One region of the Haloimpatiens massiliensis genome, then DNA from elsewhere that is predicted to be linked to it. Evidence: a T-box and tRNA genes for the amino acid it is inferred to sense, from the RefSeq annotation. Region 1 holds a T-box; the other holds one or more tRNA genes.
What was found. The T-box of region 1 lies ahead of metG (methionine--tRNA ligase). A T-box ahead of a tRNA ligase gene usually reads a tRNA of that ligase, here a tRNA-Met.
Positions count from the first base shown of each region.

Region 2: it has a tRNA-Met gene. The T-box ahead of metG (methionine--tRNA ligase) is inferred to sense a tRNA for this amino acid. The anticodon was not compared.

Region 1 is NZ_LT854640.1:1,997,282-2,005,738, reverse strand. It holds gene C1715_RS17615 (MATE family efflux transporter) at 1-490, opposite strand, end outside; gene C1715_RS17610 (MATE family efflux transporter) at 862-2,217, shown strand; gene C1715_RS17605 (MarR family winged helix-turn-helix transcriptional regulator) at 2,207-2,662, shown strand; gene C1715_RS17600 (hypothetical protein) at 2,679-3,296, shown strand; T-box leader at 3,548-3,784, shown strand; gene metG (methionine--tRNA ligase) at 3,876-5,825, shown strand; gene C1715_RS17590 (aminotransferase class V-fold PLP-dependent enzyme) at 6,213-7,367, opposite strand; gene yedE (YedE family putative selenium transporter) at 7,693-8,457, shown strand, end outside.
Region 2 is NZ_LT854637.1:325,276-333,732, reverse strand. It holds gene spoIIE (stage II sporulation protein E) at 1-1,546, opposite strand, end outside; tRNA gene C1715_RS04675 (tRNA-Met) at 1,906-1,982, opposite strand; tRNA gene C1715_RS04670 (tRNA-Met) at 1,986-2,061, opposite strand; tRNA gene C1715_RS04665 (tRNA-Leu) at 2,067-2,155, opposite strand; gene C1715_RS04660 (S1 domain-containing RNA-binding protein) at 2,558-2,971, opposite strand; gene C1715_RS04655 (FtsB family cell division protein) at 3,037-3,324, opposite strand; gene yabQ (spore cortex biosynthesis protein YabQ) at 3,381-3,809, opposite strand; gene yabP (sporulation protein YabP) at 3,818-4,111, opposite strand; gene C1715_RS04640 (RNA-binding S4 domain-containing protein) at 4,179-4,421, opposite strand; gene C1715_RS04635 (HU family DNA-binding protein) at 4,931-5,206, opposite strand; gene yabN (bifunctional methyltransferase/pyrophosphohydrolase YabN) at 5,291-6,745, opposite strand; gene C1715_RS04625 (putative polysaccharide biosynthesis protein) at 6,765-8,300, opposite strand; gene spoVT (stage V sporulation protein T) at 8,450-8,457, opposite strand, start outside.

The sequences.
Region 1 (8,457 bases):
TTTTAGTATTACCGTATCCTCGCAATATGCCATTTAAAAGGCTAAGTAGCATATTGAAGAACAGTGCTATAGAAGCTATTTTCATATAATCAACGCCTAATTTTAAAATTTCTCCTTTAGCGCCAGCTATAATTAGTATATTTTCACCAAATGTAAAACACAGTATTAATATTAATAATGCTATAATTGAACCTGTTAAAAATCCTAAGGAGGCGTATTCTTCAGCTGCCTTAAGATCCTTTGCTCCATATTTTCTTGCTATTAATGATGTTATACCCACAGATACACCTACAGCAATAAATATGTTTACAAAAGTGTAAAGTATTTCAGAACTCAATCCTACAGAGCTTACCCCTACATCTCCACCATACCAGCCTACCATCATGGTGTCTAATACCCAAATCATCATATAAAGTGTCATTTCTCCAACGGCAGGTAAGGCTAGTTTTAAAACGTCTTTTATTGTTTGTTTATTTAGTGATTTAAAAATATAAATACCCCCCTTTTAACCTAAGCAATTTATTTACAATATAATTCCACTACATTGTACCTTTTGTGGTTTAATCATGTAATATTTTTTATTAAAAGCACAGTATCATGTTAATATATTTTTTATAATAAAACAATATTTATATAAGTTATATTTAGTCTATATAAGTATTTATAAATAATGGTAGAAAATTGATGCTAGTTATTTTAGTGATAGTTTGTTTGCAGGTTCTATGAGTAAAGGCAGAATTTAATTTATATTTGTTTTAACAAATGGTTTAATAAGAATAACTATTGACTATAAAATTGTTTTAATATAAAATGATTTTATATTAAAACAATTTCAAATGAAAAACATCTAGGAGGTAATTTATGAAAGATTTGACTGAAGGTAAGGAAGGAAAGCTTATATTACTTTTTGCACTTCCAATGCTTATAGGAAATATATTTCAGCAACTTTACAATACTGTAGATAGTATAGTTGTAGGAAGATTTGTAGGAAAAGAAGCATTAGGAGCAGTAGGAACTAGTTTTCCTATTATATTTCTTTTAGTATCTTTAATAATGGGAATAACTATGGGATCTACTATTATAATAGCTCAGTATTATGGTGCTAAGAATATGGATAAGGTTAAAAAGAGTATTGATACAGCATATATTTTTCTTTTTGTAGCCTCTTTAATAATTACTATAGCTGGAGTGATTTTTAGTAGAAATATTCTTATAATGATGAATGTACCTGACGATATTCTTCCAGAAGCGGAAAAGTATTTAAAAATAATTTTTAGTGGAATGATAGGTATGTTTGGATACAATTCTATAAGTGCTATATTGAGAGGGTTAGGAGATTCTAAGACCCCATTATATTTTTTAATAATTTCTTCAATAATAAATATAGTATTAGACTTACTTTTTGTATTAAAATTTAATATGGGAGTTGCAGGAGTTGCATGGGCAACTGTAATAGCACAAGGTATATCTTTTTTAATAGGAATTTACTATTTAAATAAAACCCATGAGGTGCTAAAGTTTAATATTAAAAGTATGAGGTTCAATAAGGAGATATTTAGACAAAGTTTAAAGATAGGACTTCCCACTGGAATACAACAAATGCTATTTTCATTGGGAATAATGGCACTTCAATCTTTAGTAAATGGTTTTGGTTCAGAAACAGTAGCTGCATATACGGCTGCAGGAAGAATTGATACGTTTGCGTCTATGCCCATAATGAATTTTGGAACAGCTATATCTACATTTGTGGGACAAAATCTAGGTGCCGGCAAGGAAGAGAGAGCTATTAATGGGTTCAAGGCTACCGTTAAGATGACAGTAATTGCTTCACTAATTGCCAGTATACTTATATTCATTTTTGGAAAGTGGCTTATAGTGTTATTTAGTAATGATTCTAAGGTTATTGAAATAGGATTTGATTATTTGAAAATAGTTTGTTCATTTTATACTGTAGTGGGAGTTATGTGTATTATAAACGGAGTTTTAAGGGGAGCAGGAGATACAATTCCAACTATGATAATATCTATCTTTACATTGTGGTTTGTAAGAGTACTTTTGGCATACATATTATCCAATAAAATGCAATCACCAAATGGAATTTGGTGGGCAATTCCTATATCTTGGACTGTAGGATTAATATTGACTCTTATATATTATAAAACAGGCAAGTGGAAGAATAAAGTAGTTACGAAGGGAAGGAGTTTTAATGGAAATTAGAGAAATATCAAAAGAATTTGTGAGTTTTATCATAAAACTAAAAAAATTTGCAAGGGTAGAGTTAGATAAAAGTCAAAAAAAGAATTGTGACAATCCTATGATTACTATGCAACAATTTAGAACTATGATAGTTTTAAAAAATGCACAGAAATGTGCTTTAAAAGATTTAAGCGCAAAAACTCATGTATCTACTTCAAGTTTATGTATAATGCTTAATAAGTTGTGTAATGATGAGTTAGCTTATAGAGAAATAGACCCTAATGATAGAAGAAATACTTTTTATAGTTTAACATCAAAAGGAATTGAAGTTTTAAATAATGAATTAGAAAATAAACTTTCAGGCTTGGATAAAATTATTAATAAATTAAATAAGGAAAAAAGGGAAATACTATATAAGTGTATAATAGAAATAGAAGATATAGTAGATGAATTAAGCAATAAGTAATTTTATATTTTAAGGTTTGGAAGGAGAGAATAGTCTGGATATAAAGAAGTTTTATAAGAAGAAGACAAACTATTTAAGTAAAATATACGAAGTTAATCCTAATACAGGTAATTATATTATAGAGATTTCTTTAGATAAATATACAGATATTTTTAACGATTGGGATCATGCATCTTTTAAAAAAAGAGATATAGATCCAGAGTTAGTGTTTTTTTTGGAGAGTTGTTCTGAAGATATCCCTTTAAAGTATGATATAGATATATGTTTTTATCTCCCAAAGGAGATACAAGATAAAAATAGAGAGAGGATAATAGTATCTGGATTAAAAACTTACTATTCTTTTTATTATCATACAGAAAGAAGGGTTTTAAAAGAGTCCTATAAGAAATACTTAGGATACATAATAGTTGCTTTTATATTTTTAGCTCTTTCATATATTATGGCTAATTTTGCTAAAAATGAAATTGTTTATGTCACCTTATCTCAAGGCGTTAATATTGGTGGATGGGTTTTTCTTTGGGAAGCTATATCTTTTGTATTTTTTAAAAGAAGAAAAATAGTTTATGATATAAAGACTTATGAAAGGTTAGCAGGGGCAAGTATATATTTTAAATATGATAATGTAAAACAATAAAACAAAATTGAAAATTTAAAGTGAAGTACAAAATCCTGGGAGTTTTTAATAAAATAAATTGAACAAATTCTATATTTTACATTTTAAATTCATTATTAAAATAGTAATGCAAATTACCAATTGCAGAAATTAGATAATATAGTATTGACATAATAATTAGTATATTATATCATTAACTTAAATTCAAATTTTAATATGCTTATGTAGACAATTGAGCTATAGGGTGAATTTGGACTGTTAATTATATTTATTTAAATGTTATGATGGGAAGAGTAGTAAGTGGAGGTATTTAAAGAGAACTGGATTAGGTGAAAGCCAGCAATATAGAAACTTATGAACATGGCCCCTGAACAGACTGCTTGAATTTTTAGTAGGGCAGTACGGAAGCAGACGTTATACTGCAGGATGATGATAGTCATCTGTTTGAGGTCACTTTTATAAAATTAGTGATAAATTAGAGTGGTACCGCGTATATTTACGCCTCTATGTGGAGATAAAAATTCATATAGAGGCGTTTTTAATTGTGTATTTTTAATATGTATATTTAAAAACCATAATATAATTAAGGGAGGTAGAAAAATGGAAAATAAGAAGACTTTTTATATAACTACGCCAATTTATTATCCATCAGCAAAATTACACATAGGAAACACATATACAACTGTCGCTGCAGATGCAGTGGCTAGATTTAAAAGGCTTACTGGATATGATGTAATGTTTTTGACAGGTTCTGATGAGCATGGACAAAAAATTCAAAGAATAGCAGAAGAAAAAGGAGTTAAACCTAAAGCTTATGTAGATGAAATAGTAGAAACTATAAAGCATCTTTGGAACATAATGAATATAAGCTATGATGAGTATATAAGAACTACTGATGACTATCATATTGAAACAGTTAAGAAAATATTCAATAAGCTTTATGAAAAAGGAGATATATATAAGGATAGTTATGAGGGATGGTATTGTACTCCATGTGAATCTTTTTGGACAGAAACTCAACTTGTAGATGGAAAGTGCCCAGATTGTGGAAGACCAGTAGAAAAGGCTAAGGAAGAAGCATATTTCTTTAAAATGTCTAAATATGCAGATAGACTTATAGAATATATAGAAACACATCCTCACTTTATACAACCAGAGTCAAGAAAAAATGAAATGTTAAATAACTTTTTAAGGCCAGGACTTCAAGACCTTTGTGTATCAAGAACTTCATTTAACTGGGGGATACCTGTGGAATTTGATAAAGGACATGTGGTGTATGTTTGGATAGATGCGCTTTCAAATTATATATCTATTCTTGGATACCAAAATTCTAGGGAAGATTTAATGGAAAAATATTGGCCTGCAGATGTGCATCTTGTTGGAAAGGATATTATAAGGTTCCATACAATTTATTGGCCAATTATGTTAATGGCTTTAGATTTACCACTACCTAAGCAAGTATTTGGACATGGATGGCTTTTGGTTGATGGAGGAAAGATGTCCAAATCAAAAGGAAATGTAGTGGACCCAGAAATCCTTGTAAATGAATTTGGAACAGATGCAGTTAGATATTATCTACTTCATGAAATACCATTTGGATCTGATGGAATATTTACAAATGAAAAATTCATAAATAAGACTAATTCAGATTTAGCTAATGATCTTGGAAATTTAGTTTCAAGAACTGTAGCTATGATTCAGAAGTATTTTAATTCAGTAATGCCTGCACCAACAGCTAAAGAGGATATAGACAATGAAATAATCTCTTTAGCATTAGCTACTCCAAAGAAAGTAGAAGAATCTATTGATAGTTATAAAATACCAGAAGCATTAGATCACATTTGGGATCTTATAAAGAGAGCAAATAAATATATAGATGAAACAATGCCTTGGGTACTTGCTAAAGAAGAGGATAAAAAAGAAAGATTGGGAACAGTACTTTATAATCTTTCAGAAACCATAAGATTTGTATCGGTACTTGTATCCTCTTTCTTACCAGAAACTAGTGAAAAAATAAATGAAAAGTTAAATGTTGAACTTACTTCTTGGGATACACTAGCATCTTTTGATGGAACTAAAGCCGGAACAAAGGTAGACAAGGGACAAAACTTATTCCCAAGAATTGATGTGGAAAAGAAATTAGAAGAGTTAGAAAAAATAAGACAAGAGCAACTTGAAAAGGCAGAGGAAAAGAAAGTTCAACCTATGCAGCCATTAAAGCCAGAAATAACTATAGATGACTTCGATAAGATTGATTTAAGAGTTGTTAAGGTTTTAGAGTGTGAGCCAGTTAAAAAAGCTAACAAACTTTTAAAATTAAAAGTTGATTTAGATGGAGAAGAAAGACAGGTAGTATCTGGCATAGCTAAATACTATAAACCAGAAGATTTAGTAGGAAAATATGTAGTATTAGTTGCTAACTTAAAACCTGTTAAATTAAGAGGAGAACTTTCACAAGGAATGATACTTGCAGCATCTACTGATGACGACAGCAAATTATCTACTGTAAGTATTCCTGGTGAACTACCAACTGGAAGCCAAGTAAGATAGGAATTAGTGGGCTAGTGTGTCACAGGGCTAGTGTGCTAGTTAAGGAGGATTTTCTATGGAAAATCTACATTAATTGATATTTTATTCTTTATGTTTGAGGGAGGCAAGGAGAGAGTTAAGGTTTTAGGGGGCTAGAGTGCTAGAAGTTAGTGAGCTAGTTGGCCAGTGTGTCAGTGTTTTAGTTATTTGGAGAAATTAACTTCGTTTGTAGAATTATTGAAAGACTTAAATAAAATAAAAATGAGAACCGTAAATTTGTGATATACGCAAATTGCGGTTCTTTCTATAATGTTTTTTATTTTTTTCAATGAAATAAATAAAAAATATCATCTTACTAACATACAAATGTTTTGCCGTTGATTAAGTTAATAATTGATTACTACTTTTCTATTGTCGTTTAATCAAATTATAAATAGAATCAACAGCGTATTTAATTTCTTTAAGTGTGTTAAAATGATTAAAGCTGAAACGTACAGTACCTCTTGGAAAAGTGCCAAGAGTTTTGTGTGCAGATGGAGCGCAGTGAAGACCGCATCTAGTCATAATATGAAAATCACTGTTTAAAAGGTGAGAAACTTCTCCATTATCTAAATTAGTAAAGTCTAAAGAGACTACAGCAGTTCTTCCTTCTATATTCTCCTTACCTACTAAGTTTATTCCTTTTATATTTTTAATTTCATTTATAAATTTTTCTGTGAGAGCTAGCTCTTTTTCCCTTATGGAGTTTAAACCTACATTATTTATATATTTAAGTGCTGCATTTAAACCGAAAATTCCAGGTAGGTTCATGGTACCACTTTCGAATTTGTCTGGCATGTAATTTGGTTGAGATTCAGATTCTGACAGGCTTCCAGTGCCGCCTTCTACAAGTGGGTTAGTTAAGGAATTAAGCTTATCATTTATTAAAAAACCACCTATCCCTTGAGGACCCATAAGTCCCTTATGCCCAGTAAAAGCTATGGCATCAGCATTCAGCTTTTTAAAATCTAAATCTAAGAATCCTGCAGTTTGAGCAGAGTCTATAATAAAAAATAAATTATGTTTTTTGCAAAGGCTACCTACTATTTCTAAAGGAAGAATAGTACCGCAAACGTTAGAAGCATGAGTCATTATTACAGCTTTAGTATTAGGTTTGATTAAATTCTCTATTTCATCTAATTTTAAAAATCCATCATTATTGCAGGGAACCCTAGAAAAACTAACACCTAATTTAGAAAGAGAAGTGATAGGTCGCATTACAGCATTGTGTTCCATAGAAGAAACTATTATGTGATCACCAGGTTTAATAAATCCTTTTATTAATACATTTAAACTTTCAGTTACATTTTTAGTAAATATAACGTTTTCTTCTATGGAAAAATTAAATAATTCACATAGAAGCTCTCTTGTTTCAAATAGAGTATTTTCTGCAGCATAAGCAGAGGAATAAGCACCTCTATTTACATTGCATCCTATATTTAATGTGTAGTTATATATGCTGTCGGCTACTTGCTTTGGCTTAGGAAATGAAGTGGCAGCATTATCTAAGTATAAATTATCCATTTAAAACCCTCCTAATAAATATTTTATGGCTATTTATGTGAACTTAAGATATTACAATATGCTGATTATGTAATTATAAAATTTATCAGTTAACACTAAAGAAAAAATAAGTATATATTAAGTGTAACATAAAGCAATGTTTTTAATAATTATACAAATATAATTTTATATTAATTCTAGTACATAATTCTATATGAAATAGTAATAGATATCTTTATTACTATAGATATAAACTATTTAACTTATGTTTGTATAATTGTTACAATCAAGATGGCAATAATTATGTGATTAATATGATATTTTAAAAAATTGAAGGAGGGATAACATGTCAGGTAAAAAAGGCATAATATTTGCTGGAGCAGTAGTGGGAATACTTTCAGCAATATTAGTAAAGTTCGGAAATCCTGGTAACATGGGAGTGTGTATAGCTTGTTTCATAAGAGACATAGCAGGGGCTGTAGGACTACACAGAGCGCCAGTAGTACAGTATATAAGGCCAGAAGTTATAGGTATCGTACTAGGAGCTTTTTTAATGGCTATTGGAAGCAAGGAATTCAGCGCTAGAGGTGGATCTTCTCCATTTATAAGATTTATCTTAGGATTTGTAGTAATGGTAGGAGCTTTAATGTTCTTAGGCTGTCCGTTAAGAATGGTATTAAGACTTGCTGGAGGAGATTTAAATGCTTTATTGGGAATAGCAGGATTTGCAGTTGGTATAGCAGTTGGTATATTCTTCTTAAATAAAGGATTTACTTTAAAAAGAAATTATAAATTATCAAATTTTGAGGGATACTTATTTCCAGTGGTAAATGTTATATTAATAGCTTTACTATTTGCAGCACCAGCTTTTATATTTTTTAGTAAAGAAGGTCCAGGTTCAAAGCATGCACCAATATGGTTAGCTTTAGGAGCTGGATTAATAGTAGGAATTGTAGCTCAGAAAACAAGACTTTGTATGGTTGGCGGTATAAGAGATTTAATAATGTTTAAGGATAGCTATTTATTAACAGGATTCTTATCTATATTTGTATTTACTTTAATAGGAAACTTAATGTTTGGACAAGTTAAAATTGGATTTTTAAAACAGCCA
Region 2 (8,457 bases), on a different contig from region 1:
TGTCTAAGAAGCATGTAACATCACTATATTTTATATTTTCCTTATTTAATATTCTTATAACTTCACGCTCTAAAGTAACATTAAAATGAACCCCGTATGCAAAGTCATCAGTAGCTTCTTTTATAGACTTTGCCATATTACTTATCTGATCTGATAATATCTTTCTTCCTTCCTGTAATCTTACATTTAAAAGCTCACTTATTATATAATTATTTCCTATTTCCTCCGTGTTCTTTAATAAAAATTCTTTGTTTATGCACTTTCTATCAATTTCTTTTGGAATTATCTTTCGCCCTTGTTGATAGTTTTGTATCAGTTCTCCAAAAGCAGAATAAGTATAGTGCAATTCTCTTTTCCAACACATGCCCTTCATACTGCAATTGCTACAAACCCTATCAGCTAAATTTTCTATCAAAGATGCACTTTTATTTTTCATACTCAAGTTTTCATTTTTGGATAAATGAGCCAAAGTATCTGACATATTATTAAGTACTGTTGAAAAACTATTTAATCTTTTTTCAAAAATTTTTTTAACCTTTTCAATATACTCTTCACTAATATACTTTTCCTTTTCTTCTCTATTAACCTCTAAACTCACCCTCTCATAAAAGCTCCTTGGTATTAATAAAAAAATTGTAGCAGCTATTATAGGCTCTATAAGTTTAAATTGCTGAACACTTTTAGAATAAACCGTCACTATAAAAAATGTTATTATAAATGCCAAAGACGTAGCCCATCTACCCATTTCTCTGAAAGCCCCTCCTATTAAGGCACACAAACCATAAATACTAGTATATATGCTTATATCCTTTGCTCCTAATCCTATGACTGCTCCAAGTGCTACCCCTGTAGCAGACCCAATACCACTTCCACTTACATAAGTTAAAATAGATATAAATGTCAATGACAATACATTCCATAAAGATATGTTTCGTATTTTTATTCCATAAGTACCCGCTAATACCAAGGATACAAATATAGCCATAGTTATTAATTCTTCACTGTTATATAGATGTTTTGTATTTAATTCTTTAAAGCATAAAATAGAATGATCAATAATAAAATATAATGGAATGATACACGCCATTTCTAAAAAACAAAACAATAAAGTTGTTCCCATGGGTTTTTTTAATATAAACAGCTGGTACATAATAAATTCTAAGAGTATTATGCTACACGTAACTATAACCTTTTTACTTCTACTAATACTTTTTAAGCAATAAAATATTACAGTTACCAGGGATATAGCTATTAAATATTTTCCTATTCCCTGTAATGAATTATGTATCCAAACATAACCTAAAACACTTCCAGCACAAGGGAACAAGAATACATAATCCTCAAAGTAGCACAACATAGCTATAAGCAATGCAATGCCAAAAGGAGCCATAAAATTCATTATAGTAACTCTGCTCATAAATAAAGCTATAATGAAACTAATTACCCCTTTCAGTATTACATTTAAATTTAAACTTTTTTTGTTTTCTTCCTCCTTCTGCACTCCAGATACTCTTTGGTATGGAAAAACATTAACACCGTATTGCATATTCACCCTCCCCAACCTTAATTAATAAATTAATTATAGCAAAATTGAGTGGTAATAATTGTCAATATATCTGTCTAAAACAAATTTCTTTAAGACAATAAAAAACATAAATTGGTAATTTTCTTCCATTATTTGTAATATGTATTGCTATATTATTATTGCCTCTATACTGGTTTTTAATATAAATTCTTAAGCTATATGTCATTTTAGACGTTACTTTTTTTTTAATAAACAAACTATATAAAAAAGTCGTTATATATACTCTTTTGATATGATTTAGGGAAATTTTTTTGTTAAAAGAATTTAAGAAATGTAAAGTTCTTAGAAACTAAAAAACCTCACAAAAATGTGAGGTTTCTTGGTAGCGGAAATAGGACTTGAACCTACGACACTTCGGGTATGAACCGAATGCTCTAGCCAGCTGAGCTATTCCGCCATGTGGTTGCGGGGACAGGACTTGAACCTGTGACCTTCGGGTTATGAGCCCGACGAGCTACCAGCTGCTCCACCCCGCGACATTTGGTGCTGAAGACCGGAATCGAACCGGTACGGTGTTTTAGCACCGCAGGATTTTAAGTCCTGTGCGTCTGCCAGTTCCGCCACTCCAGCGAGTTTTTGCCTAATCTCAAGGACAGATTTTATTATATAGTATATATGAAGACATGTCAACAACTTTTTAAAATATTTTTAATTTCCATTTTAAAAAACTCAATTTTCCAACCCCAAACATTAGTGCCATTAGCCCATCACCATCAGCACTTGATATTGAAATATATAATTTGACCACTGCACTTTCGAACATAATTTTCAAGTTATACATTAGATAAATAAAGGAAATAAAAATATAATTTTTATTTTATAACTGCGAAAATTGAATTAACTATTGATCCCTATTAATTTATGCAGTATTAAAAAGCATCAACCATATTAATAAATATGACTATGCTATAAATAAAGGGCTATTAAAGTCTTTATTTATACTTTAATAAGCCCTTAGTATTCTTTTAAATACTACATACCAGAACCTCTTTTATTGCGGCCACCATTCTTCATATTTTGGTGCTTCTTTATGTCTTGGAATTTTTCCTCACTTTCCTTTAGAAACTTTGAGATTCTATCTTCAAAGTTTACAACTTCATTCTTAGCTTTTTCCTTTTGCCAGTCAATTTCTACTGGCCTAACAGTTTTTTTAACTGGATTAGCCTGCTTTATTGATAGGCTCATTCTTCCATTATCATCTATGGAAAGAACTTTAACTTTAACTTTTTCTTTTTCTTTTAGATGTTTACTTACATCTTTTACATATGATTCTGAAACCTCAGAAATATGTACTAGTCCTGTTTTGCCCTCCACTTCTACAAACGCACCAAAATTAGTAATATTTACCACTGTACCTTCTGTAATACTTCCTACTTTTAAGGTCATGTTAAAAAGACTCCTCCTTAATAAAATAATGTTCTATAGAAAATAATTTTGAAAACTAATTTAAACTACTTTGAACTTTCCTTAGATGAATTGTTGATTACAGGAGTCTCTCCTTTTTTAATAAAGTTTAATTTTTCACGTGCTATCTTTTCTATATAGCCATCACTTTTAGACATTTGAACTTGATCCTGTAATTCATTATTTTTTTTCTTAACTGCACTTAATTCCTGTTTCTTTTGATTCTTTTCTTCTTTAACTCTTCCTATTGTCACTTGTTGATTTACAAAAATACCAATCATGTAAACCACTAATATAGCCAGTATTATTTTTTTAAAACTAATCTTTTTTTTCATAACACATATCCTCTTCTTTTTAATAATATAGACTATATATATATTTTAAGTTGCTTTTACTTTTTATTCAAGGTATTTTTGTACTTTTTATTTTTTTTCTTTTTTTTTGAAAATGCGTAGGTAAAAACTCCAAATATATAACTAACATTATTTACCGTTATACGCAATATTTTTCCAATACCTCTGTTAGTTTTACTTGTGAATCTCAAAAAATGTTTACTAACTATCTTCAAATAAACAAATAAACCAAAGGCAATATAAATATAACAATAAAATCCCATATATGCATAATTTGTAATAAACAAAAATATAAAAACAATTATAGCAGCAAAAATCCAAAATAGCACATCTTGTATAAATACTATTATCTTATTATTACATCTGCCCCGTATACTTCTATACACATCAAATAAAACCCCTGTTAGCACCCCTGCTAGAATATTATATAAAAGTAATTCTAATTGAGAAATAGTAGATAATATCATATGCGTATTTACTTAAACAGCTTGCTTATAATGCTGTCATTATCCTTTTTCTTTTCTCTATTCATGTAAGTGCAGGAGTCAATAGTTCCAGCTATTACCAGTTCACCATTTTGGACATCTAATTTATTCATTTTTAAGTTATTTCCCTTTACTTTTAACTGTCCTAATTCGGTAGTTAAATCTATTTCTTCTTCGTTAAAACTTATTACTTCTTGGACACCTGTAAGACTTAATCTTTTTCTACTATCCAAATTTAAAATACTTTTATGTTCTTCTATTTTAATCTCTTTTCTTACCTCCATATTAAACCTCCTATAATCCTATAGTATCTATACTTAATATATGATTATAGGCTTATCATTAGTACAATTACTCTATTAATTCATACATTTCCTTAGCTGCTTCCTTTTTAACGTGTTCTGCTATATTAATTATTTTTGCTTTTAATTTACCGTTTGCAAATTCTATTTCTATTATGTCTTCTTCATTTACTTCAGTGCTTGGTTTAGCAACCTTACCGTTAATCCAAACTCGTCCACTTTCACAAGCTTCTTTTGCGATAGTTCTTCTTTTTATTATTCTTGATACTTTAAGGTATTTATCTAATCTCATTTAATTCTCCCCCTCATACATTAATTTATTAGTAATTCAACTTTCGCAGTTGAAAAATAAAAATATAAAATTTAAAATGAAGAATAAAGCTCTTTTAGAAACTAACTATAATTTGAAATTTACATGTAAGTAATAGGTAATAGCTAAGAAGTAAGAGTTAAAGATAAAACTCAAAGAGTTTTTTATAATTAATTTATAAGTAACAGGTAATAAGTAATAGTTATGGTGAAAATTCAGCTTTGCTGAATTTTTTAAAGAAACTCTTACCTTTTACCTATTAGTTCTTACCTTTTCACTCTTACTTCTTACTTTTTACCTCTTACCTACTCTACAAATTCTTATTTTACATTCTAAATTTTAAATTTAAAACCCTTATTAATCTAATGTAGAGCTTGAACTTTATGTGCAAAAGTTGAGTTAGCAAAATAATTATTTGCATACCTTTTATTAAAGAAAAAACCTAGATTTGCATCTAGGTTTTCCTTTATGTAGCCAATATTATCCAGTAATTATTTGTTTACTCTTTCTTTAAATTCTTTTCCTGCTTTAAATACTGGAACAGTTGATGCTGGAATTGTTATTTCCTCTTTAGTTCTTGGATTTCTTCCAACTCTTTCAGCTCTTTCACGAGTTTCAAAAGTTCCAAATCCTATTAATTGAACCTTTTCACCTTTTTCTAATGTTTCTTGTACGCTTTCTATGAATGCCTTTAATGCTGTTTCTGCATCCTTCTTAGTTAATTTACTTTTTTCTGCCATACTAGCGATTAATTCTGCTTTGTTCACCTTTGTTACCTCCTTAAATAATTAGAGTACGCTATTGAATAAGCATATTCTTCATTTTTTTTTAAATTCCTTCTAAATATTAAATTAATTTTTTAATAATTTTGCTTCATTCCAGAAATTGTCCATTTGCTCTAATGTCATTTCTTCTAAAGTTAGCCCATTTTCTATGGCTTTATCCTCTATATACTGGAATCTACTTATAAATTTATATATAGTATAATTTAAAGCATCTTCAGGGTCAATGTCAAGAATTCTAGCTACATTTACACAAGAAAATATTAAATCTCCCAGTTCTTCTTTTATTTTGCCCTTATTTTTGCTTTTATATACATTTTTTACCTCATAAAATTCTTCTAGGACTTTCTCAAAGGCCGGTTCCACAGAATCCCAATCAAATCCCACCTTAGCTGCCTTGTATTGAACCTTATTAGCTCTTATAAGAGCCGGTAGCATCTTTGGTATATGATTTAATGAATCTGTATAGCTATTTAAACCTTGCTCTCTTTTCTTTATCTTATCCCAGTTATCTAGTACTTGACTTGAATTATCTACTTTTATGTCACCAAATATATGCGGATGTCTGTTTATCATCTTATCGCATATACATTTTATAACATCATTTATATTAAAATATCCCTCTTCTTCTCCAAGCTTTGAATGAAATACAACTTGAAGTAACACATCTCCTAGCTCTTCAATTAAATTATCATCATTTTGTTCATCTATTGCCTCTATTACTTCATAACACTCTTCTATTAAGCAACTTTTTAAAGTTTCATGAGTTTGTTCTTTGTCCCATGGACATCCATCTTCTCCTCTTAGTATATCCATTATTTCTTTTAAATCATAAAAATCTTTTGTATTTTCCAAATCTTTAGGAACGTATATAGAAGTTAGATAATCTATATCTTCCTGCCTATCCAGTTCATATAATTTTATTTTTCTTATACTCTCTAGTCCCTTTACTCCTGCAGCCCTAACAAAATATATGTCTGTTTCATCATGATAATATTCTAATAAAGCTAGTTTAACTTCTGAAGCTATAAACTTATTATATACTTGAGTTATTATAAGTCCAACCCTTTTATCTAATATTTGTTTTTTTATATCAAAAGCATCGATTATTTTAACTCCTTCTATAGGGTCTATCTTAAGACTTTCCATTAAGGCATCTACAAAACTTACTGCTGGCAAAATCTCACTGTCTATTCCTTTAGCTTCACAAATTTTATTTAATATATTCACAGATTTTTCTGCTACCAAAGGGTGACCCGGCACAGCATAAACTATATCTTCATTGTGCTGTACACTTTTGTTAATCAAATCCTCTGCAATAGAATTATAAACTTCATCAAAATTCTTATATTTTTCATATAATTCATCATAGGTTTTAAAACTTACACCCTGTTTTTTTATATATTCTACTGTAGGATGTTTTGCAGTTCTCAAATATACGTATTTTGATTTTTTTAATAGTTCTATAACTCCTATGGTCAATGCATCTGGGGACCCAGGTCCTAGTCCTACTATTTTAATCATAAGCTTCCCCTCTTTATTACTATTTTCTTATGAATCTCTTTTTTACATTATTATAACTAAATATGCCCAATACACATATTAATATGCCATAAACTACTATACCAGCTAATATTGATAAAAGGCAAGAAATATTTATGCTCATTGTATAATTATATACGTACTTATAAATAAATACAACAAAAAATGTCATTATTACTGATGCATATAAAGGTTTTATCATTACTTGATAATAATTAACAGATACTTTCAAATGTTTTTTAAGCACTTTCATGTTTAACATAGATGCCACAATATATCCTAAAATAGTTCCTATAACTGCTCCATATACGTTTATAGAGGGTATTGAAACTAAATAAAAAGTTACTAATGATTTTATTATGCATCCTATAAACAAATTTATTACTGGTTTTCTAAAATTTCCTGTACCTTGAAGAATAGATGTAGTAGTTTGTGCCATTATTATAAACGGTATTGATATACTTAAATATTGTAATATTTTGTACCCTCCTATTTGCCTATTAAAGACCAAATTTAAAATAGGATAGGACATAAAGTTCAATCCAAATAATGAAGGTATTGATATAATAAAAGAAATTTTTAATGCGGTTTCCACCTTCATTTTAACTTCTCTTTTCCTATTTAAAATAAAAGCTTCTGAAATTATAGGAACTAAAGAGCTTCCTAATGCCACAGATATGCCTAGTGGTACATTTATAAGCACAGATGCCTTTCCTGTAAGCTGACTATACAATACCGTGGCTTCTGTAGAATTAAAACCTGCCTGCAAAAGTTTTTGAGGTACTAATATTGAATCTACAAGGCTCATTATTCCTCCCACTGCTGCTCCTAAGGAAATAGGGATAGCTATATTCAGTAACTCTTCCATAATTCCTTTATCCCTTTTTATACGCCCAATATAAAACTCTTTTCTTACTCCTATATACTTGCCACATAAGTATATATCTGAAATTATACCTCCTGCGGCTGCTCCTAATGCTGCTCCCGCCGCTGCAAATTCTATTCCCTTCGGAAGTAATAAGTAAGCAAGTCCAACTCCAAATACAACTCTTCCAACCTGCTCTAAAATCTGAGAAATTGCTGTAGGATTCATATTTTGAAGTCCTTGAAAAAAACCTCTTAAACAACTCATAACAGCTATAAATACTGGAGCTATCGCTATGCAAATTAAAGCATAGTAAGCCTTAGGATTCCATTTTAATGCCTCCACTATATTTTTAGAAAAAGCTAATAAACTTCCTGTAAATCCTATGCTTAAAATACCCATTAATGCTATTGAATCTCTTAAAACTTGTACCGCTCCACCTCTGTCATTTACTGCATTTCTTTCAGAAACCATTTTTGACACTGCTATTGGTATTCCTGAAGATACTGCTATAAATACAGCATATAAGGGATATGACATTTGATAATATCCCATTCCTTCATCACCAATTAAATTTTGCACTGGTATCCTGAAAAATATACCTAAAAATCTTGTAAACACACTGGCAAGTCCTAAAATTAAGGTTCCCCTTATTAGTGACTGTTTTTTCATATACTCCCCAACCCCTAAATAATGTTATATCTAATAGATATTTTAAACTTTTTTCTAATATTACTTATGATTTTATTTTAAAATTGAATATTTATTAGTTTTAATGTCAATAATCTAAAATGAAAAATAAATGGCAGATAAACTGCCATTTATTCCA